One region of the Vibrio sp. 2033 genome, then DNA from elsewhere that is predicted to be linked to it. Evidence: predicted binding sites of a transcription regulator. Region 1 holds the regulator's gene; each other region holds the start of a gene.
The links. The regulator PurR, encoded in region 1, represses purine synthesis genes. The targets are predictions, from matches to a motif close to TNANGNAAACGTTTNCNTNA.

Region 1 (7,458 bases):
TTGCTCTGCAGCATTGAGAGTCATCTCACTCATTGTTATTCCTGTTTATCGTTCTTTTTAGCCCACACATGAATGTAGCGGCCTAATGAGAGGTATGGCTCTTGTCGACAAAGTTGTTTTTCTAGCGCCAACACATCTTCAAACTCGTAATCACCCATGTATTCCATATTGCCTATGTAATCACTAAATGAGCGAATACCAGATTTGCCACAAATATTAAAACCTGAATTTTCTATCCACTGGTAGACTTCTTCAGGTTTTAAGCCTTTTTGCGGCTGTAGTTTAAATCTTTTTCGGTGAGGCATGCCGTCTAATATATGAGGAATGTTGCCACAAACCACGTTTTTATAGACTAAACCGTGGTGGTTGTAGAACATGACTGATGCGATGCCTCCCGGTTTTACTTGTTCTAGAACTGTTTCAAGTGCGGCCTTAGGATCAACCAGCCACTCCATCACAGCGTGGAACATAGCCAGATCGACCCGTCCATCCATATGTTCACCGATGGATTGGACAGGCGAATGAATCAGGCGATACTGCTCAAGCAAACCGTTTTTTTCAATATCCTGCTTAGCCAACTGCAGCATTTCCGAAGATAGATCACATAAAGCGATTCGATGTCCGAGCTTAGCAAGCTTTTGCGACATTTGTGCCAAACCACCACCAGCGTCTAACACTTCTAGGGGTTGCTGGTCAGCATCTAATTCACTTAGAATCTGTAGAAAATCTTCCCACACAATGATTTGGCGGATCTCCCCTTTATCGGAGCCGTAAATATTTTTTGCAAATTTGTGGGCGATATCGTCGAAATTGCGGTCTTCTGTCACTTCTGCTGAGTTATCATAACGGATTGTGCCGCTATTCTGGCACAAGGAAAGCAGGAATAAAGAGGGATACCCTCATTTTTATTATCAATTGATGTTTTTTCGGACTATTTATGTATGTTTGAGCTGAAAAAAGTAGTGTCAGCCATGCTTATGCCCCTTCCGGCATTGCTGCTGATAGGCTTGTTGGGTCTTGCTCTCATTAGTTTTACTACAAAACGTAAAACTGGCTGCTTCGTTGTTCTATTCTCTTTTGTTGGCATTTTTCTTGTTGCCTTCCAACCTGTTTCAACCAAGCTTCTTATGCCGTTAGAGCGAGAGCATAAAGCCTTTTTGCCAGTTTCTGGCACCATCGACTACGTGATGGTTTTAGGGAATGGTCATGTTATCGATGACGAAATTCCACCCACCTCGCAGTTAAGCCGTGCAGCATTAATGCGCTTAACTGAGGGCATTCGTATTTTAAGAATGTATCCAGGCGCGAAATTAATCTTATCCGGCTATGCTGGCGGATCTGAAATTAGCCACGCGAGAATGATGGCGAACGTTGCCCTAGCCTTAGGTGTAGCAAAATCCGATATCATTTTATTAGAGGATGCAAAGGATACGTGGGAAGAGGCACGTCAAGCGGCTGCATTCGTTCAGCAAAAGGAGATTGTGTTAGTCACCTCTGCAAGCCACATGAGCCGTGCATTGTATGAGTTCAACGCAGCAGGCATTAAACCAATCCCAGCTCCGACCAACTTCTTAGCTATTAGCGAAATCAGTCAACCTTGGGATAAATACTCACCTAAAGCGCGTTACTTAGAACAAACAGAGCTTTATTGGCATGAGTACTTGGGCAGTATTTGGCAAAGGTTGCGTGATACTGTCGGCCAAACACCAATGGTTGAAGCAAACTAGTATTATCTTGAAGCCACAAAAAAGGAGAGCCGAAGCTCTCCTTTTTCTTTTTACGATTGAGTTATGTTCAAACTAGTCACCAGCAAACATATAGCCCTCGCCGTGTACCGTTACAAAAATCTGTGGGTTCTTAGGATCGAACTCCATTTTTGCGCGCATACGTCGAATAAGAACATCAATGGTGCGGTCATTCGGCGCATCCACTCGATGGCTGATCATGTTCAAAATACGCTCACGACTTAACACCTGGTTAGGGTAAGACGATAATGCCACCAAAAGTTCATACTCTGCTTTAGTTAGTTTTACTGGCTCACCGTTGCGGCTAAGTGCGCGACGTTGAATGTCGAATGTCCACTCCCCAAAGCGCACAATGTGCTCTTCACTGGTTTCATTCGCTTTCGAGCTGCCACTGCGCGCTGCTGAAATACGCCACAGCAAGTTTTTAACGCGAACTAACAGCTCTCTCAGTTCAAAAGGTTTTGTCACATAATCGTCAGCACCCATTTCTAGGCCTACGATTTTATCAATGCTATCCGTGCGTCCTGTTACTAATATGATACCAATATCCGATTGGCTACGTAACTCACGAGTAAGCATCAGGCCGTCTTCACCAGGCAGGTTAATATCCAGCATGATCAGGTCTACATCGCCCGCTTGCAAAACTTCACGCATTTCCGCGCCACTCTCTGCTTCGCTGACTTGGTAGCCCTCATTTTGGAAATATCCCGCAAGCTTACTACGAGTTACAACATCATCTTCTACGACTAATACGTGATAGCTCATTTACACCACTTTTCTGTCTTCTTATTATCCAAGACGTATTCTATTCATAACTAGTAACATTTCTAGTCATAGATACATTAAAACGCAAGATTTAGCGTTTTTATTGATTCAAAACAAGCTTACCCACTGCTATTAATAAACGGTCATTTTTGACCATAAAACATAACAATTATAGTTACTGCTATTCATTTTAATTGATTACACTTAGGGGATATCCCTAATTGACTTTGTGATGCATGACTTGAAGCATCATTCAGGAGCCCAAAATGCAAGAAGTGAAAGCTTTTAATGAAAAACGCGCTGAAATTTACTGGTGGTTTTCGAGCTTGTTCGCAAAAGAACTAACAGAGAAAGAATTGGAAGCCTATCACAGTGTTGAAATTCGCAGTTTTCTCGCAGGCTTAGGTGAAAATGAGTCGCTGAAACCAGCCGTTGATAGCCTAGTTGATGCGCTGAATCGGTTACAAGATCGTGAAGATGCACAACTAGAGCTTGCAGCTGACTTTTGTGAACTGTTTTTGAAGACAGAAAAATACGGCGCTCTTCCTTACGCATCCATGTACATTGGTGAATCAGGTTTACTGAATGACAAGCCAGCTGAGGAAATGGAAAAGTTGATGGCTGAATTTGGCGTTCAAGTAGACGAAAACCTAAAGGAACCTGCGGATCACTTAGCCGTTGAGCTCGACTTTCTCGGGAACATGATTATCCGCTCAAACGAGCTTGAACAAGAAAAACACATGGAAGAAGCCTTCGTTAAACAAAACGACTTTATCCAGCAACAATTGATGTCTTGGTTACCTCAGTTTTCAGACAAATGTAAACAATTCGACGAATTTGGATTTTACTCGAGTGTCGCGAAACTATTAGTTGCATTTTGTAAACTAGACAGCGCCTACCTTCTTGGTGAATAATTGCCGCCTATTTTTAGGGAGCCTGCCTATCGGGCTTCCTGTATGCCGAAAGTGACCAATTGTAAGTAACTTGGGTATAATATTCGTTTGCCTTAACTTAGCGCAAAGACGCTTGGTTATTTAGCAGTCAAAATGTGACTTCAAATACACAAATCTCGTGCTGAAAACATTGCTAGTCAGTCCACATAGGGCTAAAATGTGAGCGCAAACGATTAAATATGATTTATATGTAAACCGCTGAAATATAGCGGTTTTTGTGTTTTCTTAACAGGTTGATGGCAATTTCTCATCAGATAGAAAAAAGATAAAATTCATCGACCGATGCTGCTACGCACCCTTTTGTCGCACTTGGATCAACCGCTGCCGAGACACTTAGCGCCAATTTTATATTGCTAGGTGTGAAACCATTAGAGCATCAGGTACATCCAATACGACATATTTCAGTAGCTCGATACAGGACACCATTTATGGCCACGATAAAAGACGTTGCTCGCTTAGCCGGCGTTTCCACTACGACAGTTTCGCACGTTATCAATAAAACGCGTTTCGTTGCAGAAGCAACGCAAGAAAAAGTAATGAAAGCCGTTGACGAGCTGAATTACGCGCCAAGTGCCGTTGCACGCAGCCTAAAATGCAACTCAACTCGTACGATTGGCATGTTAGTAACTCAATCAACTAACCTATTTTTCTCAGAAGTGATTGATGGCGTTGAGAGCTACTGTTACCGCCAAGGCTATACTCTGATTTTATGTAACACAGGCGGGATTTACGAAAAACAACGCGATTACATTCGTATGCTGGCTGAAAAGCGCGTTGATGGCATCCTAGTGATGTGTTCTGACTTAACCGAAGAACTAAAAGAGATGCTTGACCGTCATGCGGACATTCCTAAAGTGGTCATGGATTGGGGCCCAGAGAGCTCGCAAGCAGACAAAATCATGGATAACTCAGAAGAAGGTGGCTACATTGCGACCAAACATCTGATTGACAATGGTCATACGGATATCGCTTGTCTAAGCGGTCATTTTGAAAAGCTTGCTTGCCAAGAGCGCATTGCAGGTTTCCGTCGCGCAATGAGCGAAGCGAACCTAGCTGTAAATGAAGACTGGATCCTTGAAGGTAACTTTGAATGTGATACGGCCGTATTAGTTGCAGATAAAATTACCGCAATGGACAAGCGCCCGACGGCGGTATTCTGTTTTAACGACACAATGGCTCTCGGCCTAATGAGCCGCTTGCAACAAAACGGGATCAAAATTCCTGAAGATATTTCAGTGATCGGCTACGACAACATCGAGCTTGCAGAATACTTCTCTCCACCGCTAACGACTATCCACCAACCTAAACGTCGTGTTGGTAAAAATGCATTCGAAATTCTACTTGAGCGTATCAAAGATAAAGAACACGAAAAACGAATTTTCGAAATGCAACCTGAGCTTGTAATTCGAAATACTGTGAAAAAAATGAACTAAATTTCACTGTATTTAACACGGTTAAATAAGCGCTCTACAGGGGCGCTTATTTTTTTGGAAAAATTAAGCATTCTCTAATACTTCACACCACTCTAATAACAATTGACTAACGTTAACTCCCTGTTTTATATAAATGTAATATATATTAAGAACTCCTTTTCAAAGGCCAATTTGCACCTTTCCATATGCAAAATAGAGCATTCAATCTATCATTTTTATTGAACCGAAATCACACTTTTAACGCTAAACCGTGATGTTAATTCAATATAAGAAGTATGCTCATTGTGTCACGCACAGGGCAAACCATTCGAAAGAGTGGGACGCAAAGCCTCCGGCCTGAACCATATTACGATATGGAAGGTAGCGGGGTTACCGATGGCAAGTGTGTAAGCAATGACTTTACTCTGTAATGACATTGTTTTTACGCATGTTTGCTACTCTCTCGGACCTGACTTTTGGTGGCGTAATATTAATTACACCGAGATAACAAAACATGGATAAACCGATACTCAAAGACTCTATGAAGCTATTTGAGGCACTTGGTAATATCAAGTCGCGCTCAATGTTTGGTGGCTTCGGACTATTCGCTGATGAAACAATGTTTGCACTAGTGGTAAACAATCAGCTTCATATCAGAGCAGACCAAAAAACTTCATCTGACTTCGAGAAACAAGGGCTAAAGCCTTACGTTTATAAAAAACGTGGCTTTCCAGTCGTTACAAAGTACTACGCTATTTCCAGCGATTTATGGGAATCAAGCGAACGCTTAATCGAAGTAGCGAATCAATCATTGAAAAAGGCAAAGCTTGAGAAAGAACAGCAAGCAAGTACAAAGCCTAACCGTTTGAAAGATTTGCCTAACTTACGACTGGCTACCGAGCGCATGCTAAAAAAAGCCGGCATCGAATCCGTAGAGAAGCTTGAAGAGGAAGGTGCGCTTAACGCCTATAAAGCGATAAGAGATACGCACTCTGCAACCGTCAACATTGAGTTGCTATGGGCACTAGAAGGTGCTATCAACGGCACTCATTGGAGTGTGGTACCTCAAGCTCGCCGAGATGAGTTGATGAACGGCCTCCAATAAAAGTCGGCCTAAAAACTATCTTGTAAAACCGCAGTCTAATCTGCGGTTTTTTTGTGAAATTTTTTCGGTTTTCCTACTGTCTTATTACATATATCCCAAATTGGAATCAAAATTATGAATAAGAAACTGATATTAGGTCTCATCCTACTAGCGGCTATCGTCTTTTTAGGTATTAACTTTGGCCAGTATTTAACCTTAGAGAATGCAAAAGCCCAACAAGAAGCACTAACTACATACATCGATCAGAATTTTGTATTCTCGGCTGCGATTTACTTTTTTACCTACATTGCAATTACCGCTTTTTCTATCCCAGGAGCGGCAGTAGTCACCTTACTTGGTGCAGCCTTATTTGGTTTTTGGACAAGCTTGCTACTGGTTTCTTTCGCTAGCACTATGGGGGCAACACTGGCCTTCTTGAGCAGCCGATACTTATTGCGTGACTGGGTACAAAACAAATTCGGAAATAAACTCAACGCAATTAATCAAGGTGTCGAAAAAGACGGAGCTTTTTATCTATTTTCCTTGCGTCTAATCCCTGTATTCCCTTTCTTTCTAATCAACTTACTGATGGGCTTAACGCCGATGTCTGTAGGTAGATTTTATCTCACTAGCCAAATAGGTATGCTGCCAGGCACAGCCGTATATCTGAATGCAGGTACTCAATTAGCAACAATTGAAAGCCTATCGGGCATTGTTTCACCCGCAGTATTAGCGTCTTTTGCGCTATTGGGACTATTTCCAATCATCACTAAATGGGTTATGGATAAAGTAAGGCCGACACCAAGTCAGCAAAACTCGTAATTGGTGAAGTGGGTATTTTGATGAAAATATTTATCGCTAAAAACCCAGCAGAAGCACACATTGTATGTGAGCTGCTTAAAGTGGAACAAATTTACTGTGAAGTTCGTGGAGAAGGTATTTTCGGCTTAAAAGGAGAACTGCCGTTTGGTGATGATACCGATCCTTATGTGTGGCTTTTTGACACTGCACAAAAGATGAAAGCTGAAGAAATAGTAAAAGCATATCGAAAACAATCCGATAGGCATGAGTATCAAGATTGGCAATGCCCAAAATGTCATGAAATAAACGAAGGGCAATTTGGTGCATGTTGGCAATGTGGATATCAACTAGGAGAGCTATAGCGGCTCTCCTATTCAGTGGATACACTCAGTTTTAAGCACATACAGCTTGCTGTTTAATAAACTCGATGGAGTGTTGATTGAAGTCTTCTGGACGCTCTACATTGCATACATGACCACAATTCGGGATTTCTCGTAGAATGCTGAGCTTATGTGCTGCAACCATTTCTTTGACAGGTTTAATAAACATGTAATCCCTGTCGCCCATTAAGTAAAGAGTCGGAATGGGTAACTCTCGATCTTTAAAATATTTCATTAACGGATTTACATCAGCAGCAAGAATAAACCAACGTTTAAATTCTTTTTGGCAAAGCTTCTTGGCTTCGCGAATAAAAAGGT
Region 2 (7,458 bases), on a different contig from region 1:
TCATCACCCCTAAGATTGATGTTCGAGATGAAGGCTTTGGTGTGCTCCCCAAAGCCTTCTTTTATTGAGATATCTATAAAAAATGCGAGCTTATTTTGTTTCAATCGCTGTTAGCTGCACTTTCTCTTCGTTGATTTGTACTTGTTGTACTTTCAGCAGTTCAATTTGTTCTATCAGACCTAAGCTTGGATTAAACCAACGTTCTGCCGAAGTGGCGAACTCCATTGAGTCCATATCATCACAGTTTAGGTTGTAGATGTTCTCTTCCATCAGGTATGCCGCTTCAATTTTCTTGCCTGAGATCGAGAACGCTTTACGCACGCCAGTTTCTCGGATTTGCTGTTGCCAAACCACTTGGCAAGATGCTGTCATAGGAAGGTTTTGTACCCACTCATGCTCTTCAAAACGGTCTAGTAGGTTGTGAACTGAGTAGCCTGTAAGAGTGGTTTGCAGAGACATAGTTTCTTCACCGATGTCAATATTCGGGCTTTTCTCTTTTACGTCGTCACCGTTTAGGCGGAAAATCGGACCGCTGTGTATAAGCATGGCAATAAACTGATGACCAATGAAATAAGCGTCAGTGATTTCATGGAGTGCACCATCTGATCCTGCAAAGTAAAGCGTATTGCTCTCTTCGTCGTCGTTGTACTGCTCGTCTGAATAGTAGAACTGTTCGGCGCCGTAGTTCATCAAGTCATTAACCAACTGGACCATTGCCTCGCTGTTTGGGATTTGTGCCAATGCTGCCAATATTTGCTCGCTATCCATCGCTTGGAAGCTCAGTTTCATGTCGCCTTCTGGTTGGCCATCCAAGCTAAACGAATAGCTCAATTGTGTGTTTGGTACAGGAGCGAAAATGGAGTTGTGAATCGAGACGTCGAAACTTTCTTGAGGCACTTTGTTTGGATTCGCACTGCCAGAAGACGAACCTCCGCCACAGCCGTAAAGAGCCAGAGTTGCTGCTGCGATAAGCGTCATTTTGTTTAGCATGGTTTACATTCCTGATTGATAAGGCCGCTTCATGTTGGGCCGTTGCTTGAATGCGAGCATGCTAAGTTCAGTGAGAGAAAAAGGGCAAAAAACAAAAGATAACAGGGGTTAATGAAAGCTTAATTTTATATTTAGGTCTTTGTTTTATTTGGAGTTATTTCGTTGGCCACATTAGTGCAATACTCGTTAATGAGCGCTTTCCATCGGCTTATGATTTCTTGATCGGTCACACTAACATGCAACGTTTTCCATGGTTGGAGGCAAGTCTCTTTTGATTCAGATTGAGAAAGACGCTCAAACAAGGTTTCGGAAGGTAAAACGCGCAGCAGCGCCACCAGTGATTCCATGTAGTTGAGACGGAACTGTTCAAGTTTGTTCTGCTTATAAGCAATGTGAGACACAAAGGTATAAATCAGTGCGTTTTGGATACGTGAGTCGCCATCTGGTGTCGTTAACAGGGCTTTTGCCCTGTCTAAGTTACCTAATTTGAAATGCAATAGACCTAACCAGAGGCCCAGCTCATCTGGCAAAACATCAAACGACGATTGTACTTGAGTTAAATATGCTTCCAGCTTTTGATGTTCGTGCTCGTATAAGGCGAGATGTCTTGCCGTTGTTATAGCCGCAAACTCATCAGATTGTCTGAGAGGTTGGCTAGAAAAGGCATTCTCGAATAACATTTTTTTGTGAATATTCGAAAGCTGCCACGAACTTGCCGAAGGTGCAGGCAGATTGAAGTATTGCGCGACATCCGAGTGCATTTGGAAAATATCCGATTGTAAGTCAGATAAACGCAGTGTGTACTCATTGCGAAACGCCAACTTGCCCGTCGCAGGATAAATAAGGTTCATCTGCGCTTTCAAGATGCCCTGTTTTGTGCCGTCTTTTAACTCGATATTGAGCTCGTAGTCGCTGGTCTGCATGTTTCGTGCGCCAGGGAAATATGGCGTATGACCGATAGGATCAAGAAAGTAACTGGGAGCATCTTGGTTGGCGATGTCGGTGTATGGATATTCGACCTGTTGTTGCAGCAAGATGGCTTTGACCAGTATGCGGTATTTTCGCGCCTGAGAGCCGATTGAATCGACACGGTTGAGTAGTAGCTCGACTTTGGGAATCAGTAGTTGATGACGCGTTTGTTGTGTTGAGATTTCTTGGCGTTGCCATAACAAGCTTGCGAGCGTCATGCTACATACCGCAAGTATGGCACATAAGCTGTAAGCGAAAATCAGCTTGAAGTTCTTATTACTCGCCACCTGGGTTGAGATAACGCGCCGATGGTTTTTCGCTGGTGGCACTAAACGAATATTGGCAGGGTTAAGAAAGTAGCCTTTGCGGGGGTAAGTGACTAAAAGCTTAGCGGCATCGTATTCGGGTAAGTACTGCTGTAGCAGGGCACGTAAGGTGCTAATGCGGTTCGTGAGCACATTCTTAGAGATGAACTTGCTCTGCCAAATGGTTTCAATAATGGTGTCAGCAGAGAGTGGGTGGCCAACGCTTGTTAACAGCAGTTCTACTAATTCAATGGTGCGAGGTTCAAGATCAATCGCGATAGCATCTTGATGAAGGGTCTGTGTCTTCGGGTTATAGATCAGCTCTCCAATCGCAATACAACTGTGAGTCTGTTTAGCTTGTTGCAGAAAGTCGCGCATACCGTACCGATCTATTTGGAAATCGCGAAGTATTATATAGCGATTGGAGCGCGAAATCTTATAAATCGCGCTTCAATCATTATCAAAAAATTATGAACCGTAGGTCACGGAATAGCGGTGCGGTTTGTGGTTCATCGCTAACACGAGATTGAGTGCAAACGCCCCCAAAATTGAAAGGCCAATCACTTCTGGTGTGACAAAGAAGAATGAAGCAAACAGGATACATGCATCGATTGCCATTTGGCTTTTGCCAACTGAAATGCCAAATTTGTCTTGGATAAACAAACACAGCACGTTAAAGCCACCTAAGCTGGAGCGATGTCGGAATAGGATCAGCATACCGAGCCCCATTAAAAGCCCGCCTGCGACGGCGCAATAAACTTCATTTACCGATTCGAGCGAGATTAGCAAATAAAGATGATCGGCAAAGATAGAAACCAACGCGCCAGAAATGGCACTATTAATGGCGAAATGACGGCCGAAGCGTTTCCATGCTAGTAAGTAAAAAGGACTGTTTGCTAAAAAGTACAGCACACCAAAGGTAAAAGGTGTAAATTGGCTAATAAGCAGAGCCAATCCAGTCGTGCCTCCCGTTAGAAGGTTCGCGGATTGGAGAAAGAAAACGCCTTGAGCTACTAAAAAGGTACCCGTGAGAATCGCTATCCAGTCTTCTTTTAATGAGTGTTTTTCCATCAATGTTGCAGTCATTTGTGATAAATAAGGCGTGCATAGTAGTAAAAAGATGATCTTTTCGGTAGCTAGAGGGTAAAATTTACGGTAAACCTATGTAATTGCTGTTTTACAGGGTGTAAAGCACAAATTTGACAGGCAATAGATTGTCGTTATGCGATTGCAATGCTGGCATGATAAACATTGCTTGTCATCATGAAAAAACTGCATGAGAAAAATTGTAAATTTCTCTTTATGACCTAAATCAAATTATGTAGAATGCGCGCCATTAGGGTGACGAAAACGTTTGCGTCGGGTCATTCAACAGTTTTTTTGCAACTTTCAGTACTAATCTGAGTCAGGAGATACAGATGCTTAAGCGTGATATGAACATCGCAGATTACGATGCGGAACTGTTCGCAGCTATCCAGGAAGAAACTCTTCGCCAGGAAGAACACATTGAACTTATCGCTTCTGAAAACTACACAAGCCCACGTGTAATGGAAGCGCAAGGTTCTCAGCTAACGAACAAATACGCTGAAGGCTACCCAGGTAAGCGTTACTACGGCGGTTGTGAGTACGTAGATAAAGCTGAAGCACTAGCAATTGAGCGTGCATGCCAACTATTTGGTTGTGAGTACGCTAACGTACAGCCTCACTCAGGTTCTCAAGCAAACAGCGCAGTTTACATGGCGCTTCTTAACCCTGGCGATACAGTTTTAGGCATGAGCCTAGCGCACGGTGGTCACCTAACTCACGGTTCACCAGTAAACTTCTCTGGTAAGCACTACAACGTTATCCCTTACGGTATCGATGAAGCTGGTCAAATCAACTACGACGAGATGGAACAGCTAGCACTTGAACACAAACCTAAGATGATCATCGGTGGTTTCTCTGCTTACTCGCAAATCGTTGATTGGAAACGCATGCGTGAAATCGCTGACAAAGCAGGTGCTTACTTATTTGTTGATATGGCGCACGTAGCTGGTCTTATCGCTGCCGGTGAATACCCAACACCAGTACCGCATGCTCACGTGGTAACAACAACGACGCACAAAACACTAGCAGGTCCTCGCGGTGGTCTTATCTTGTCAAATGCTGGCGAAGATATGTACAAGAAATTGAACTCAGCAGTGTTCCCTGGTGGTCAAGGTGGCCCTCTAATGCACGTTATCGCTGGTAAAGCAGTAGCGTTCAAAGAAGCGATGGAGCCAGAGTTCAAAGCTTATCAAGCTCGCGTAGTGAAAAACGCAAAAGCAATGGTTGGTCAGTTCCAAGAGCGTGGCTACAAAATCGTATCTAACGGTACAGAAAACCACTTGTTCCTTGTTGACCTAATCGACAAAGATATCACTGGTAAAGACGCAGACGCGGCACTAGGTGCAGCAAACATCACTGTAAACAAGAACTCAGTACCAAATGACCCACGCAGCCCATTCGTAACGTCTGGTATTCGTGTAGGTACGCCAGCGATCACTCGCCGTGGCTTCACTGAAGAAGATGCAAAAGAGCTAGCAAACTGGATGTGTGACGTTCTAGATAACATCGGCAACGAAGAAGTTATCGAAGCGACAAAACAGAAAGTGCTAGAAATTTGTAAGCGTCTACCGGTTTATGCCTAACTGTTCTTCATAGAATGAGTCGACTTCGGTGTCGAACATACTCATTTGCTCGCGCAAACTCCGTGTGTTCTCCTAGAACTCGACTCGTCTATTTTGAACATTGATATACTAAAGGTCCTCATTTGAGGGCCTTTTTGTTTGTCTGGCGTTTGGAATGAGATATAGCGAGAGAGTGTGATAAGGGGATGGCTACCAACACTGTCCCTTTTCAATATACCCAAACCACGTCATTCCGACGAGCCGAGGCGAGATCAGGAATCTTGTTGAGGCACACTCTTTTACTCAGAGTTTCCCTAAAAATCCTCAGTATTCTGAAAACAGATTCTGAATCACGTTCGTACCTCGCTGTTCAGAATGACGGTGGTAGAATGGCTTTTTATCATCATTTGCCAGATACAAAAAAGGTTGGCACTGAGCCAACCTTTTCTCTTCAAAACAAGCTTTTCAAAACAAGCGAGAGCTTATTTAATCTCGATACCTTGAGCTTGCATATCGGCATGGTAAGAAGAGCGCACAAATGGACCACACGCTGCATGCGTGAAGCCAAGTTCTAGTGCAACTTCTTTTAGCTCGTCAAACTCTGATGGTGGAACGTAACGTTCTACTGGCAAGTGGTGACGGCTTGGCGCTAAATACTGGCCTAGAGTCAGCATCGTTACGCCGTGTGCGCGTAGATCTTTCAGTACTTCGATGATTTCTTCTTTGGTTTCACCAAGGCCCATCATCAAACCAGACTTGGTCGGTACATCTGGATGCTGCTCTTTGAACTTCTTAAGGAGCTCAAGTGACCATTTGTAGTTCGCACCTGGGCGAGCTTTACGGTAAAGACGTGGCGCGGTTTCTAAGTTGTGGTTGAAGACATCTGGCGGATTGTCTTTCATTAGATCAAGCGCTACATCCATGCGACCACGGAAGTCAGGAACCAGTGTTTCAATCTTAATATGCGGGTTTAACGCACGGATCTCGCGGTTACAATCGGCAAAGTGTTGTGCACCGCCGTCACGCAGATCGTCACGGTCAACAGAAGTGATTACTACGTATTTCAGCTTCATATCGGCAATGGTTTTCGCCAGTTTTTGAGGCTCTTCTGCTTCCGGTGGTAATGGGCGGCCATGAGCAACGTCACAGAAAGGACAACGACGAGTACAAATAGCACCTAAGATCATGAAGGTTGCTGTACCGTGGTTAAAACATTCCGCTAGGTTCGGGCAAGATGCTTCTTCACATACGGAGTGAAGTTTATTCTTACGCATCGCCGCTTTGATGTCTTGAATTCGTTGGCTGTCGGCTGGTAGCTTGATCTTCATCCAATCAGGCTTACGTAGCACTTCTTTCTGCTCTGTAGGCATGTTCTTTACGGGAATCAATGCCATTTTATCGGCGTCACGATATTTAACGCCTTTTTCCATCTGGATTGGTTTGCTCATGCTTTATTACCTTGAGAAGGTGCTTCTGTGCTGAATTCTACTTGCTCATAATCGAGCAAAGTAACGAGTTCTTCTATTAATTGTTTTTCTACGGCTTCTACATTGTCTGGGCCGCCAAATTGGCTGACCTGAACCATTTCCATACCTTCATAACCACAAGGGTTAATACGCAGAAACGGTGTTAAATCCATATTTACGTTCAAGGCTAAACCATGAAACGAGCATCCTTTACGAATGCGTAAACCGAGAGAGCATATTTTCTTACCGGCAACGTAGACACCTGGTGCGTCAGGTCGTGCGGCTGAGTCAATATTGTATGCTTTTAGCGTGTTGATCACGAGGTTCTCGATTGTGGTAACGAGATCTCGTACACCTAATTTTTTACGGCGTAGGTTGATCAAGAAGTAGGCGACCAACTGACCAGGGCCATGATACGTAACCTGGCCTCCGCGATCACTTTGTACAACAGGAATATCGCCAGTGTTAATCAAGTGCTCAGCTTTACCTGCCTGTCCTTGTGTAAATACTGGGTTATGTTCTACCAACCAGACTTCATCACGGGTTTCTTCTGTGCGTTGGTCGGTGAACTCATGCATCGCCTTCCATACAGGCTCATAGTCTTGGCGGCCAAGTCGTTTTACAACAAGTTGGTGTTGCATGGGAATTCCTGTTGCTAATATATAAAGTTTTTGGATTATAAACCGGATAACCCTGATGCTCTACCGCTGCGTAACAGATTTTTAACTGAAAGTGATGTAAAGCCTCGTTATCTCTTTGATAAATAAAAAGAAAGCAGCCAAGGCTGCTTTCAAAAAAAATTTAATCTATCAAAAAATTATAGAACCATGCGTACGATGTCAATTTCACCTAACTCTTTGTACAGTGTCTCGACCTGCTCGATAGAGGTTGCAGTAATGTTGATTGACACAGAGTGGTAGTTGCCCTTAGCACTTGGTTTAACGGTCGGGCTGTAGTCACCTGGAGCATGGCGCTGAATAACTTCAAGAACAAGCTCTGGAAGTTCAGGCTTTGCATGACCCATTACCTTGTAAGTAAATGAACAAGGGAACTCAAGCAGGTCTTTTAATTTTGCATCAG
Region 3 (7,458 bases), 270 kb from region 1:
CATCGCTAGCGCGGTTGGCGGTTCACTCATTGTATTGGTCAGCCTCGCTTGGCTGCTGGATTACTTGCTACAGGAGAAACACTGATATGTGGTTAGTTGTTACCATTGCGGTTTTTCTTATCGCTCGCCAAATCGCAATCAAAGTGAACAATCCTCTAGCAAACCCTTTGCTGATCAGTATCGCAGTGCTCATTCCTTTGCTTACTTACTTAAATGTGCCATTTGAAACGTATTATGCGGATAACGAAGGAATTAGCTTTTTGCTTCAACCTGCTGTAGTTGCTCTGGCTTATCCACTATATGAACAACTACCACAAATTAAAGCAAACTGGCGAATCATCACTTTTGCTTGCACAGTAGGCAGTGTGATGTCGATGATGACAACCACCTTGATCGCAGTCGCTTTCAAAGCGGATATCAGTTTAATCGCGAGTCTAGTGGGTAAGTCCGTCACTACACCAATAGCGATGGAAATATCGAGTCACCTCGGTGGTGAAGCCGCCGTTGCAGCGATCTTGGTTCTGATTGTCGGTTTATTGGGCGCAATTTTGGCATACCCAATTTACAATTTGATTGGAATTAAACACCCGATTGCACGTGGTCTGACAATGGGTACAGTCTCTCATGCCTTAGGCACCGCTACTTGTGCAGAGAAACAGCCCATAGATGCCGCGTTCTCATCACTCGCATTGGTTTTATGTGGGATCATAACTTCTATTTTGGCTCCAAGCTTTTTTGCTTTGGCTGTCTGGCTATATCAATAGTTAAGCGCTCTCGGTCTGCCCTCCTTCCGGCAGGCCGTAGCCTTTCCGCTTCTTCCTTACCCTTTTCAAAACCCTATCTTATCTATCAACCTCACCCAGTAATACCGTGAAGGGACTTGATCGAGATATACATTCATAGCGTTAGCATTCTAGGTTCTACCACTCGCTCTAGATTACGTGGGTATAAAGTAGCATAGCGGTAAAGTCGCGTGGGTAACATACTCCTGCTCCTTGGTCATATGAACATATACTGATATGGTTAATTGTGAGACGGAGATAACGCTTCACACCTGTGCAATCGAATACATGTGTGAGCTCACTCTAATTATGTAACAGAATTATCAATTGCATTATTTATCGTGATCTAACGCACGGAACATTTCTATCTTTCACATAGAATAACTGTCCATGCAATAACAAGGATTCAACATGAAAAGTCGCATTGAACAGGCGCTAGCAGGCGCTCCAGAAGCACTTTCCAAACAACTTGCTCCTATCATCCAAGCTGATGATTTTGATGCTACGCTTTCAGTTCAACAATTTGAGCAGTTGCTTTCAGCTACCGGTCTATCAGACAAAGAGCTTCGTGTTGCGCTACTTCCTTTTGCCGCAGCGTACTCCTATGCTCCCCTTTCTGACTTTTATGTCGGCGCTATCGTTCGTGGTCTTTCAGGTCGCCTTTACTTCGGTGCCAACATGGAATTCTTTGGTGTACAGTTGGGTCAAACGGTTCACGCAGAGCAGTCTGCGATTAGCCATGCTTGGATGAAAGGCGAACGTGGTGTTAAGGATATCACTATCAACTTCAGCCCATGTGGTCACTGCCGCCAGTTCATGAATGAGTTATCTACCGCAAACGAGCTTAAAATCCAGCTCCCAGAACGTGAAGAAAAGTCACTTCATGAATACCTGCCTGAAGCCTTTGGACCAAACGATCTCGGTATCGAGTCCGGCTTAATGGCAGAAGTTAAACACCAATTCTCATGTGATGATGAAGACGCACTCATCCAAAGTGCAGTTGAAGCGATGAACATGAGCCACTCTCCATACACCAACAACTTGAGTGGTTTAGCATTAGAGATGACTAGCGGCCGTGTATTCCAAGGCGCTTATGCAGAAAATGCAGCGTTTAATCCTAGCTTGCCACCGCTACAAGTTGCGCTAATCCAAGTTTTACTTGCGGGTGAAACCTTTGACAGCATCAAAGCCGCTGCATTGGTAGAAAACTCTGAAGGTAAGATCAGTCACTTAGCCGATACGCAATCAACGTTGGAAGCGTTGAATCCAGATATTCCGCTTAGTTTTGTCAACGTATAAACGACAAATTCAACAAAAAGCTCTACAACATGTAGAGCTTTTTTATTACCTAAAAACCAAAAGCAAACGTTTGCTTTGTCATAAAACTTCAGTATGATCTCCTGCAATTTATGTCTCATCACTCTATTTTGTAAGGGAACACTATGTTTGGCACTGCAACTAGCGCAAATGCTACCCGTGTATTACTTTTAGGCTCTGGCGAACTCGGTAAAGAAGTCGCCATTGAATGCCAGAGACTTGGTTTAGAAGTGATTGCTTGTGATCGCTATGCCAATGCTCCAGCGATGCAAGTCGCTCACCGTAGTTATGTTATCGACATGTTAGATGGGAACGCCTTAGAAGAAGTTATTACGAAGGAACAACCTACTTACGTCGTACCAGAAATTGAAGCCATCGCAACCGGCAAACTGGTAGAGCTTGAAGAAAAAGGACTGAATGTTGTTCCAACCGCTAAGGCAACCAGGCTAACAATGAATCGTGAAGGTATCCGACGTTTGGCAGCAGAAGAACTGGAATTGACGACTTCACCTTATCGTTTTGCAGATAACTTTGAAGACTTCAAAGCCGCGGTTGAGCATGTGGGTATTCCGTGCGTGGTGAAGCCTGTGATGAGCTCTTCAGGTAAAGGGCAAAGTGTTATCAAGACCGAAGACGACGTTACAAAAGCATGGGATTACGCTCAGGAAGGCGGGCGTACGGGTGCAGGTCGCGTTATCGTGGAAGGTTTTATCGACTTCGATTACGAAATCACTTTATTGACCATCAGAGCCGTTGACGGTGTGCATTTCTGTGCTCCAATTGGTCATCGTCAGGAAGATGGCGACTACCGCGAATCATGGCAACCGCAAGCTATGTCAATAAACGCAGTAAAAGCAGCTGAATACACGGCTGAGAAAGTGGTAAACGCGCTCGGTGGCTACGGCATCTTTGGTGTAGAGCTATTTGTTAAAGGCGATAAAGTCATTTTCAATGAGGTCTCTCCTCGCCCTCACGATACGGGTATGGTTACAATGATTTCACAGGAAATGTCTGAGTTTGCTCTCCACGTGCGCGCGTTTACCGGAATGCCAATTAATAATATTGTGCAATATGGCCCATCTGCGTCTGCTGTTATTCTTGGACAAGGAACTTCCACAAACATTCGCTTTGAAAACCTAAGCAAAGCTTTAGCTCAACCTCAAACACAAGTTCGTCTATTCGGTAAGCCAGAAATCGATGGCCGCCGCCGTTTAGGTGTTGTCCTTACGCGACGAAAAACCACCGAAGAAGCCGTTCAAGATGCTGTTGAAAGTGCTTCAAAAGTGAATATCATTTATTAAATACGAACCACTCATACAAAAATAGCGCAGCTCAAATTGCTGCGCTATTTCGTGTTCCAAACCGAAGAGAGCCTATTCACTCTCGATTAAGTACACTTCTTCAGAGAAGCGACTTAAGCCTTTTTTCGCAATTTTAGGATGATTCTCGTCAGCTTCATCTACGTTCAAACAAGTAACTTTGTAACCTGAAAATAACTGCTCTATCTCTTCGACCGGCACGCTAAATGGAGGCCCCGCCATCTCTTCTTGAGGATAGTTGAGTGTAACAAGCAAAATACGACCGCCTGGGTTCAGCAGTTGCTTGAGACGCCCTACATACTCCTCTCGCATATCTTGCGGTAAAGCAACCAACGCGGCGCGATCATAAATGATATCGGCTTGAGATACTGGTGCAGTGAAAAAGTCCCCAGTATAAATAGAGAGCTCATCAAATTGATAAAGCTCGTGCATGCCATTAAGAGGCGTTACCGTTGGCGTGTAAAAATGTTCAGCAAAAAAGGCACGCACAGCAATATGGCTTAGCTCAACACCTTCAACCGAATCATGCTTCATCGCTAGCCAAATCAAGTCTTCTGACTTTCCACATAAAGGAACTAACACTTTATCTTCACGCTTTGGATTAGTGTGTTTCCAATATACTGGTAATAGCGGGTTTACATCTTCCAAGTGAAATCCGATCTGATTGCTGGCCCATTTGTTATGCCAAAATTCTTGGTCTCTCATTTTACTTTCTACTTGTCGGCTGTTTTCATTTTGAGAGGTAAGACTAACGTTTTTTTTCAATTTGTCTATGCCGTTCATCTTTGGTTAATACTGCGGTGATAGGATGTAATCGGTCTCATAGGAGACGCGCCTTTATCTGATAATCAGAATAAAGAAAAGAGAAATGGTGATCTAACGCACGATTCTACTTCAAGATAAAACTGAAACCTTGGAATCTTTCGTAATGGCCCCATTTATAAGTTAGTACCTGATTTGCCGAACTTAGCGACCTTTATGTTCCCTATTTTCTAAGTACAAGCAAGTTAAGGAGAGTGAATGAGCTTATTTCTTCGTACTACAGCATTGATGCTTTTGGTACTTAGCCGTGCACCGGCATTTGCCGCACTTCCAATTACCCCTGCGCCTAGTGGCGAACAAAATCGTTCAACCAGCCAAAACGAAGTTTGTTCGAAACTTTTTAAACACAGCCTTAGCGGTTTATATGGCATTCAGTCAATCGACACCACACCAACTCAGCCATATTCTGACTTCGACATCCTTTACAGCAAAGCTCACCAAGCACAATTTGAACTTGAAACTATCTGTAAGAGTACCGCACTTCTTAATGACGCTCAGCCATACTTCGCAGGCGTGAAATCCAAACAACGAGCAGAAGAAAAGATAGCTTTAGAGTTAGATGGGAAAGTTGAACGTATTACTGACCTAGCACGTGCAACGATTGTAGCTGAAGACGTCGCGAGTTTAGTCTCCATTTATGAAACGTTAGAGCGTGAAACAACGATTGTGAAAGTAAAAAATCGATTCAAAAAACCTGGCCCTTCAGGATATAGAGACTTGAACTTGCTCGTTCGTTTACCAAAAACAAACCTAGTAGCCGAAGTTCAACTGCACTTGAAAGCAATCGCAGATGTAAAAAGCGGTCCCGAACACGACCTATACGAAAAAATCCAGAAACTAGAACGTCAAGCGATGTTGGAAAAACGTGAGCTAAGCGAAATAGAGCTTGCCTCTATTCGCAACATGCGTACACAGTCTAAGAACTTGTACCAACAAGCATGGCAACCATACTTAACAACGCATCTAGAAGCGGCGTAACCGATATCATTAAGCGTCTCTCATAAACAGAAAAACCACCGCATTGCGGTGGTTTTCATTTGTATGCACACGAATTTTACGCAAAAAAAGACCACGCCTTAGCGTGATCCATTTATTCGGCTTACTGTACTTTCTTCAGGTTTTCTACACGAGCTTTTAACTTCTGACCCGGGCGAAAAGTCACTACACGTCGAGCAGTAATTGGAATATCTTCACCAGTTTTCGGGTTACGACCAGGTCGTTCATTCTTGTCACGAAGATCAAAGTTACCAAAACCTGACAGTTTTACCTGTTCGCCACTTTCCAGTGCCTTACGAATCTCTTCAAAGAACACTTCCACCGTTTCCTTGGCGTCCCGCTTACTAAATCCTAATTTATCAAACAGGTTTTCTGCCAGTTCGGCTTTTGTGAGCGCCATAAAACTTTCCTCAAAGCTATGTTAAACAATGCTACGTTAGTGTAGCGCCAGAGCAGTTTTACCCTACCAATTCAACAACATATCGGGGTTACATCAGGAAGTGTATGACAAGCTTATGATTTTCGCCAACTTTTTTCTTGGCGAACAAAAGGAATAGCACTACGTAAATTATTGTTAAACGCCAGAAATTTGATATTTTTGTTTTTGTTTCATCTTCATCAGGAAAAACATCCAGATTATAAAACTAAAAATAGTTTAAATGTCAACATTAAACACTATTTAATAAAAATATCAGATATTGGTTATTTAACAGACACTTGACATAGAACTTGTCGTAAATTCAGTGATTTGTATGTAACTCGATACGTAACAATTAGATTAAAAGGTATGACCACCTGTACTTTGCAACTGTGCTTAGAAAGCTTGATTAAACCCACGCTTCTCGCTGTTTAACGATGACGCCATATACAAAGATTGATAATGTGGAAGTTCGTGTATTTCCTCATTGGCTTCTTACACTGCTTCTAGGCGACCATGATTAATCAAATCATAAATATTCTTTTCCCTGTTTTTGCTCTTGTCGGAGTTGGCTATTTGGTCGGTCGTTACATCAAGCCTGACTTTCGCCCAATAAACCGCATTAATATTGAGGTTTTTACGCCAGCACTGGTATTTTCGTCACTCGTTAGCATGCCGCTCGATTCAAATCAGGGGCCACTTCTTTTGGCGGCAATTGTTGCGGTTTTAATTCCCGCACTACTCATGATCCCGGTATGTCGATGGACGTCACTCTCGTTTAAAACCTGGGCGCCACCACATATGTTTCGCAATAGCGGAAATCTAGCTATTCCTTTGTTTACCTATACGTTTGGAGAAATTGCGCTGTCGTCAGCAGTGCTTTTATTTGTCGTGTCAGCATGCTTGCATATCAGCTTAGGCGTAATGCTGCTTAGTCATGGCAACCCTTTTAAGCAAATAGTCAAGATGCCAATCTTTTTAGCAGCGTCGTTGGCTCTGTTTCTCAACGTGTCAAATGTGGGAGCATGGGCGCCTTTATACGAAGCCACGGCTCTACTTGGGCAAGCGGCCGTACCCGTGATGCTTTTATCTCTGGGGGCACAAATGTGTCATTTAAGGTTGGACGGTTTAAAGATTGGTGTGCTGTGTACCGTGCAGTCACTGGCAACTGGTGCTGTCGCTTTTGCACTTATTTATTGGTTAATTCCCCTTCCGACGATGCAATTGCAAATGATGGTGCTCTTCACAATGCTGCCGCCAGCCGTCATGAATTACCTATTTGCGGAAAGGCTGAATATAGAACCCATGAAGGTGGCGTCAATGGTACTATTTGGCAACTTTTTCAGCATTCTTACGCTGCCTCTTCTACTTAGCTATACCCTCTCACTCGCTGCCTAACCGCCAATAAGCTATCGTTAGCGTGTATTAGCTGAAAAACAATACGTTCCTAATCTCGGGTAAGGGCCATCCCTAGTTTGGTCTAGTATTTTAAAGTAATGAGGGGGGGGGGTGCGAGCAGTAAGGAACTTGAACAACGACAAGGTAATCCTAAAAATAAAAAACCCTGCCAAACTGGCAGGGTTTTCATTTCTTAAGAAGATACGTTACGCGAGATTAGTCACGCAGAGACGCACCAAACTTCTCAGAAACGTGAGCAACGATAGCGTCAACCGCACCAGCGATATCTGCATCTTCCAGCGTACGCTCAAGTGACTGTAGAGTCAGAGCGATTGCTAGGCTCTTCTTACCATCTTCAACGCCTTTACCTACGTAAACGTCGAACAGTTTCGCATCTTTAAGGAAC
Region 4 (7,458 bases), on a different contig from region 1:
TAATGTTGTAACCAGGGATAGATTCAAGTTTATCCAGCGTACCGCCTGTATGACCAAGACCGCGGCCAGAGATCATAGGTACGAAACCGCCACACGCTGCCACCATTGGGCCAAGCATTAAAGAAGTTACGTCACCCACACCACCGGTTGAGTGTTTGTCGACAATTGGACCACCGAAGTTCATGTGGCTCCAGTCGATAACCATGCCCGAATCACGCATTGCACACGTTAAGGCGATGCGCTCATCCATGGTCATTTCATTAAAGAAAATCGTCATAGCAAACGCCGCAATCTGACCTTCAGATACCGTGTTGTTCGCTACGCCTTGAATAAAGAAGTTGATTTCGTCGGCGGTTAGGACTTCGCCGTCACGTTTTTTACGAATGATTTCTTGTGGTAAATACATTAGTGCCTCCCAAGCTCTTTTGAGCCATGGTTGTAGTAGGATAGAAGAGGTTTGGTAGCACCCGTTTAGGTGCTACCGTTCAGACGTATTATTGGAATTAGTACGCTGTTGGATCAGCGACGTCGTCCGATACTTCTAATGTATTTAGTAGGTTGGTTAGCAGGCTAGACGCACCAAAACGGTAGTGACGAGCATCAACCCAGTTGTCACCTAGGATTTCGTCAGCCATTGCTAGGTATGCTGCTGCGTCTTCAGCAGTGCGCACACCACCTGCTGGTTTGAAACCAACAGTTTCTGCAACACCCATGTCGCGAATAACTTCAAGCATCATGCGAGCGTATTCTGGTGTTGCGTTTACTGGCACTTTACCAGTTGAAGTTTTAATGAAGTCAGCACCTGCTTCAATACAGATTTGAGATGCTTTCTTGATTAGTGCTTCTTCTTTTAGTTCACCTGTTTCGATGATCACTTTAAGAAGAATGTCACCACAAGCTTCTTTACATTGCTTAACTAGTTCGAAGCCTACTTTCTCATCACCCGCCATTAGCGCGCGGTAAGGAAAAACTACGTCAACTTCGTCTGCACCGTAAGCAACCGCCGCTTTTGTTTCAGCAACTGCGATTTCAATGTCGTCGTTACCATGTGGGAAGTTCGTTACTGTTGCAATACGAACCTCTGGCGTACCTTGCTCACGAAGTGTCTTCTTAGCAATAGGAATAAAGCGAGGGTAAATACAAATTGCAGCTGTGTTGCCTACTGCTGTTTTCGCATCATGACATAGTGAGATCACTTTTGCATCAGTGTCATCGTCATTCAACGTAGTTAGGTCCATAAGTTTAAGTGCACGTAGCGCTGCTGCTTTTAAATCGCTCATTTCTATCTCCGATCAATATTCAAAAAATTCACTACTCAGCCTTACATCACGTCTTTAACTATAATCAACAAGTCGAGACAATGTGAGTAAATGGCTAAACAGTCTATTAATGAACGGACTTGGTTCCCTGAAGACTCGGCATATACAGCGAAAATTTATCATATGCCAATTGCTATCCTTGTCACCGCACAGTACCAGTTTGGCCTATGGCACAACAATCTATGATTGCGGTGTCTTTAATATCACATCACAAAGCAAAACGCCTATTAGATCTGATATTGCAGGGCAATTCATTTGCCCATCGATTATGTAATATTCATTACGTGATTAAGAATCAAGCTTAACCACTATCCTGTGATTAATACATTATAGAGTTTCACCGCAAAACTGTAGCACCAAATAGAGCGCAAACGGTTTGTATCTCAAAATTTCCTAGCCCCTATTCCATTGACTGCGTAATACCTCGACTAAGGCAAACACCCGATGAAATTTTGGAGCCCGAAAAACGAAAAATGCCCCGCAGCAATCTCTTGCTACAGGGCATGATGTAAAACGGCGTCTATATATTAAGAACCGATTCTAATTATAGTGCTGCAAGGCTTAAGCAGAAGCCTGCAATTGTCGCTGCCATAAGGTTAGACAACGTACCTGCAAGAACTGCTTTAACACCCATGCGAGCGATGTCACTACGACGGTTTGGTGCAAGGCTACCTAGACCACCAAGTAGAATCGCGATAGAAGAAAGGTTCGCGAAACCACATAGTGCGAATGAGATGATAGCTGTTGTCTTCTCAGACATTACTTCACCAGTTGCCGCGATTACTTGAGCGTTTTCACCTAGGTATGGTGTGAAGTTCAAGTAAGCAACGAATTCGTTCACTACGATTTTCTGACCGATGAATGAACCAGCTGTTACAGCTTCTGCCCATGGAACACCGATTAGGAATGCTAGTGGAGAGAACGCGTAACCTAGGATTAGCTCTAGTGTTAGTTCTGGCATGCCGAACCAACCACCGATGCCACCTAGCATACCGTTGATTAGCGCGATTAGACCAACGAATGCGATTAGCATTGCACCTACGTTAAGCGCAAGTTGTAGACCAGAAGCCGCACCGCCCGCAGCTGCGTCGATTACGTTAACTGGTTTGTCGTCACCGCCGTCCATCGCTTCTTCGATACTTTCGTGAGGCTGGTCAGTCTCAGGGTGAAGAATTTTAGCGAACAGTAGACCACCTGGTGCTGCCATGAATGATGCCGCAACTAGGTACTCTAGTGGAACACCCATAGATGCGTAACCAGCTAGTACACCACCAGCAACAGAAGCTAGACCACCACACATTACCGCGAATAGCTCTGATTGAGTCATTTTTGGAACGAATGGACGAACAACTAGAGGTGCCTCAGTTTGACCTACGAAGATGTTAGCTGCCGCTGACATTGATTCCGCACGCGAAGTGCCTAGCGCTTTTTGTAGTGCGCCACCAAGAATCTTGATAACCCATTGCATAACGCCAATGTAGTAAAGAACTGAAATCAGTGCAGAGAAGAAGATCAGTGTAGGAAGAACACGGAATGCGAAGATGAAACCGCCGCCGCCGAATACTTCGAACATCTTGTCAGAAACAAGACCACCGAACAGGAATGATGAACCATCGTTACCGTAGTTGATAACGTTAGAAACACCTGAAGAGAAACCGTTTAGTAGATCACGGCCCCAAGGTACATACAGAACAAATGCACCTAATGCGAATTGGATAGCGAATGCGCCACCCACAGTTCTAAAGTTGATAGCTTTTCGGTTGTTAGAAAATGCCACTGCAATCGCAAGAAGCACTACCATACCGATTAGGCTCATAAACAGGCTCATAGTTTATGACTTCCTTATAAGTTATTTATTGGCGTGTTACAAAATGGAGCTATAAAGCGGGGGCAATTATACTCATGCAGAATCAATTAAAGTAATGCCAGCCTCACACTTTCCTATAAGATTCATGATTGATTCAACCAGCTTTGTGAGTTAATTCACAATAAGCAGGAAAACGTTTTCGATTTCAAACCACATCTTTAGATTTTATTCACATATCGAGAAAGCAAAATTGCTATTTTTCCACAGCTGAGAGGCAATCGATTGCTTTCGGCCGTTATGCAACTCTACGAGCTCATTAAAGACGTGAATGAGTTTGGCTGGGTGATTTGACTCCCCTTGATATCCAAGTATAGGCATATCTGGTGCGTCTGTTTCGATTACTAGGTTTTCGAGTGGTAATTTTTGAATTGCGTCGCGTGTTTTCTTGGCTCTTGGGTAGGTAATCGTTCCTCCTACACCGATAAAAAAACCTAATTTGACCCACTCCATGGCTTGCTGATAACTCCCAGAAAAAGCGTGTAGCACACCACCTCTAGGGAGATTCGCCGCTTTCACCATTTGAATGAGGCGATTGTGCGCTTTTCGGCTATGTAAAATAACTGGGAGTTCGAAGCGTCTAGCCAGCTCAAATTGAACTTCAAGTATCTTTTCTTGCAACTGTGGATCAACATCAATGGCAAAATCTAAACCACACTCTCCTATTGCCACGCACTGCTGCCCTTTTTGATTTAGATAGCCTTCTAGCTCTGTAAGGTGCTGCTCAACGTTATCTTCAAGAAAATACGGATGAAAGCCGAGCGCATAATACAAATTGGCATGTTGCTCTGCCAAAGTTTGAATACGAGCCCAGTTTTGCGGACCGACGGAAGGAATCAAAATTCTTGCGACGCCTTGCGTTTGAGCAAGCTCAAGTTGATGTGCAAAGTCATCTTGAAACACATCAAAATCAAAGTGGCAGTGCGTATCAAAGAGCTTCATCTTGACGCTTTTTATCTGTATCTGCGGGCAGAAAATCAGAGGATGGTTGGGCTTCACTCTTCTCTTCAGTTTGATGGGCTGGGTCTTTTCGATATGGGACACAACTGCGTTTCTGATCGGGAGTTAACCCCATCTCTTTACACCAGTTGTCGTAACGCTTTAGCCCACGTTTAAACCAATTCATATCTTATCCTTATATAAAAACGCCCTTGGCTAAGTTTATAGCCAAGGGCGTTTTAAAATCTAGTTTGCGTTAAGGCTTACCCTAACCGCGCAAATTAGTGCTCACGCGTCGCACGGAAATCAACGTCAGGGAAACGCTCTTTCGCCAAGTTTAAGTTAACCATTGTTGGAGCGATATACGTTAGGTTATCACCACCATCCAATGCTAAGTTCGCTTGATTCTTGCGTTGGAACTCATCCAGTTTCTTCGCATCACCACACTCAACCCAACGAGCAGTTGCAACGTTAATGCCTTCATAAATCGCTTCAACGTTATACTCAGATTTCAAACGAGCCACAACAACATCGAACTGAAGTACACCAACGGCACCAACGATCAGATCGTTGTTCTGTAGAGGACGGAATACCTGTACCGCACCTTCTTCTGATAGCTGAACCAAACCTTTGAGAAGCTGCTTCTGCTTTAATGGATCTTTCAGGCGAATACGACGGAATAGTTCCGGAGCGAAGTTTGGAATACCAGAGAACTTCAGTGATTCACCTTGCGTAAAGGTATCACCAATCTGAATAGTGCCGTGGTTGTGTAGACCAATGATGTCACCGGCGTAAGCGTGTTCTGCACGTGCACGGTCACCAGCCATAAAGGTTACTGCATCAGAGATACTCACTTGCTTGCCAAGACGAACGTGGTTCATCTTCATACCTTGCGTGTAAGTGCCCGATACAATACGCATGAATGCGATACGGTCGCGGTGTTTTGGGTCCATATTCGCTTGGATCTTAAATACGAAACCAGAGAACTTCTCTTCGGTCGCTTCAACTTCACGTTCAACCGCTTGACGAGTTTTCGGCGCTGGAGCCCATTCAGTTAGACCGTCTAGCATATGATCCACACCAAAGTTACCTAATGCAGTACCGAAGTAAACTGGCGTCAGGTCACCTGTTAAGAACATTTCCAAATCAAACTCAGGGCAAGCACCCATGACAAGCTCAAGCTCTTCTCGAACACTTTCCGCAAGGCCTGCACCAACTTTTTCATCAAGCTCTGGGTTATCGAGACCTTTGATGATTCGAACTTCTTGAATCTCATGACCGTGACCTGATTCGTATAAAATCGTTTCATCACGGTGAATGTGGTAAACACCTTTAAACTCTTTACCACAGCCGATTGGCCATGTGATTGGCGCACACATCATGCCCAATTCGTTTTCTACTTCATCCAATACTTCCATTGGATCACGAACGTCACGGTCAAGTTTGTTCATGAAGGTTACGATTGGCGTGTCACGTAGACGTGTAACTTCCATTAGTTTACGAGTACGGTCCTCAACACCTTTCGCTGCATCGATAACCATCAGACATGAGTCAACTGCCGTTAGAGTACGGTAAGTATCTTCCGAGAAGTCTTCGTGTCCAGGCGTATCAAGTAGGTTTACCAGACAATCGTTGTAAGGGAACTGCATTACAGAAGTAGTAACCGAGATACCACGTTCCTTTTCCATTTCCATCCAGTCTGATTTTGCGTGCTGTGCGTTACCACGACCTTTAACCGTACCTGCTTTTTGGATCGCGTTTCCGAATAACAGTACTTTTTCAGTAATGGTGGTTTTACCCGCATCCGGGTGAGAAATAATAGCGAACGTTCTGCGCTTAGACACTTCGCCTAAAAAAAGGGGATTTGACATTAGTTAATCTTCTAAATTACTTTCATGCTCACAAAATAGGCAAGCATATCTACTATTCGATATTGTGCGGTATTCTCGCTTATTATCGCTGTGCTAGCAAACTGGAAAGACATGAACTGAATTTACTCGGCTCACCAGCCTTTACCTGCAACTAACAAGGGAAAGCCAGCTCCACACAAAGAGATGTAAAAATTCAAAAAATTATTATTACATATTCAAAAGCCTCGAATCCGGATACGCATTTAAAGCATAAGTGTTGATGAGGTAATTAGTAACGGCCTAAAACTAACTCAAAAATAAGTAACTCATGATAATGGCGTCTTCCTTACCATTTCCCGATTTAGCTGGGTAATAGTTGTAACGACGGTCCACTTCATTAAAACCTGCTTGCTCATAAATATGGATAGCTGGGTGATTACTTTCACGCACTTCTAACCAAGCACTCTCTGCTTTGGCTTGTTCACAGTATTCAATAAACGCGTCCAGCAATTTTTGCCCTAGCCCTCTGCCCTGTTGAGAAGGCGCTACTGCAATATTTAATAGTGTCACTTCTCCAACAATATTCTGTCCATAGAAGTAACCAACCACTTGAGAGCCTTCCAGCATCACATGATGGCAAGCACCGCGACTGGATAAGTCACGAACCAAAGATTCGGCCCAAGGGTGAGAATGTGCTTGCTGCTCGATTTGCCAAACTTGGTCGAGGTGCTCTGCACGCATCGGCGTAATTTCAATTGTCACGCATTAGCTCCGTTAAGAAGAGTACGAACAGATTTGTTGCCACAATGCGCGGCGCTGTTCGTTATTACCATCAATATCTTGTAATAGTGGCGAGGTCAGGTGCTTTGCCTTGATGCTTTGATCAGCCTCACAGCCTGCAAACCACACCCACTCTAGCTGATGTTCACCCAGCATGGATAAGCGCTCAGGCTCTAGGTGTAGCGCATCATCAAGCGTGAGCTTAATGCTTTTTAATACGCGCTCAAACATCAATGCCGTCTCGTTTTCTGGACATATTGGCGATACCAATAGGAGTTTACATGAACTTTGCAAATCCAATAATGGCGATTGATAGCCTTCCAGTCTTTCAGGGTGTACCAGCTCCCATGTGCTGATCCCCATTTCACGTAAATACTGTTTCTCGTTAATTGACATTTTCCGTCACCTATTTGAACGAGGGCAATCCTATCAAATTATCGCGATTATACCTAAAGGACTTCAAGGAACACCTGAACACAATGAGATGATTTGGATATTCCTGAACATAGCGTTTTGCCAACGGCCACACATTAGGTATGACATATGAGGTACATTATGAAATTCTTAAATACGCTACTACTTTGCACACTGGTAGCCGCCACCAGCATGAGTGTTTTTGCTAATAACAGCGATGAGTGGGAGCTGATTGCAACGAAAACCGTTAACTTTCATACAGAAACAGATACCGTGACACCAAATAGCCTAT

Region 2: glyA (serine hydroxymethyltransferase) is a predicted target of PurR. The motif match lies at 3,607-3,626, and genes of this name have one in related genera.
Region 3: purT (formate-dependent phosphoribosylglycinamide formyltransferase) is a predicted target of PurR. The motif match lies at 2,140-2,159, and genes of this name have one in related genera.
Region 4: R7P74_RS14540 (NupC/NupG family nucleoside CNT transporter) is a predicted target of PurR. The motif match lies at 3,312-3,331, and genes of this name have one in related genera.

The regions. Positions count from the first base shown of each region.
Region 1 is NZ_JAWOVC010000001.1:649,569-657,026, forward strand. Features, by position in the region: gene mukF (chromosome partition protein MukF) at 1-33, opposite strand, end outside; gene cmoM (tRNA uridine 5-oxyacetic acid(34) methyltransferase CmoM) at 36-827, opposite strand; gene elyC (envelope biogenesis factor ElyC) at 942-1,727, shown strand; gene torR (two-component system response regulator TorR) at 1,800-2,510, opposite strand; gene torD (molecular chaperone TorD) at 2,777-3,424, shown strand; gene purR (HTH-type transcriptional repressor PurR) at 3,892-4,896, shown strand; cyclic di-GMP riboswitch class I at 5,184-5,273, shown strand; gene R7P74_RS02935 (TfoX/Sxy family DNA transformation protein) at 5,390-5,980, shown strand; gene R7P74_RS02940 (TVP38/TMEM64 family protein) at 6,095-6,781, shown strand; gene R7P74_RS02945 (DUF2007 domain-containing protein) at 6,802-7,122, shown strand; gene R7P74_RS02950 (alpha/beta fold hydrolase) at 7,154-7,458, opposite strand, start outside.
Region 2 is NZ_JAWOVC010000007.1:68,944-76,401, reverse strand. Features, by position in the region: gene R7P74_RS11660 (hypothetical protein) at 91-990, opposite strand; gene R7P74_RS11655 (winged helix-turn-helix domain-containing protein) at 1,122-2,642, opposite strand; gene R7P74_RS11650 (YitT family protein) at 2,733-3,335, opposite strand; gene glyA (serine hydroxymethyltransferase) at 3,683-4,933, shown strand; gene lipA (lipoyl synthase) at 5,395-6,360, opposite strand; gene lipB (lipoyl(octanoyl) transferase LipB) at 6,357-7,019, opposite strand; gene ybeD (DUF493 family protein YbeD) at 7,196-7,458, opposite strand, start outside.
Region 3 is NZ_JAWOVC010000001.1:383,227-390,684, forward strand. Features, by position in the region: gene R7P74_RS01735 (CidA/LrgA family protein) at 1-85, shown strand, start outside; gene R7P74_RS01740 (LrgB family protein) at 87-764, shown strand; gene cdd (cytidine deaminase) at 1,194-2,081, shown strand; gene purT (formate-dependent phosphoribosylglycinamide formyltransferase) at 2,225-3,400, shown strand; gene R7P74_RS01755 (thiopurine S-methyltransferase) at 3,473-4,123, opposite strand; gene R7P74_RS01760 (phosphoribosylglycinamide formyltransferase) at 4,439-5,218, shown strand; gene ihfA (integration host factor subunit alpha) at 5,340-5,636, opposite strand; gene R7P74_RS01770 (AEC family transporter) at 6,171-7,052, shown strand; gene pheT (phenylalanine--tRNA ligase subunit beta) at 7,269-7,458, opposite strand, start outside.
Region 4 is NZ_JAWOVC010000010.1:123,019-130,476, reverse strand. Features, by position in the region: gene deoA (thymidine phosphorylase) at 1-406, opposite strand, end outside; gene deoC (deoxyribose-phosphate aldolase) at 504-1,280, opposite strand; gene R7P74_RS14545 (hypothetical protein) at 1,371-1,505, shown strand; gene R7P74_RS14540 (NupC/NupG family nucleoside CNT transporter) at 1,864-3,147, opposite strand; gene R7P74_RS14535 (TatD family hydrolase) at 3,352-4,125, opposite strand; gene R7P74_RS14530 (DUF5363 family protein) at 4,112-4,309, opposite strand; gene prfC (peptide chain release factor 3) at 4,404-5,993, opposite strand; gene rimI (ribosomal protein S18-alanine N-acetyltransferase) at 6,279-6,734, opposite strand; gene R7P74_RS14515 (DNA polymerase III subunit psi) at 6,747-7,148, opposite strand; gene R7P74_RS14510 (hypothetical protein) at 7,308-7,458, shown strand, end outside.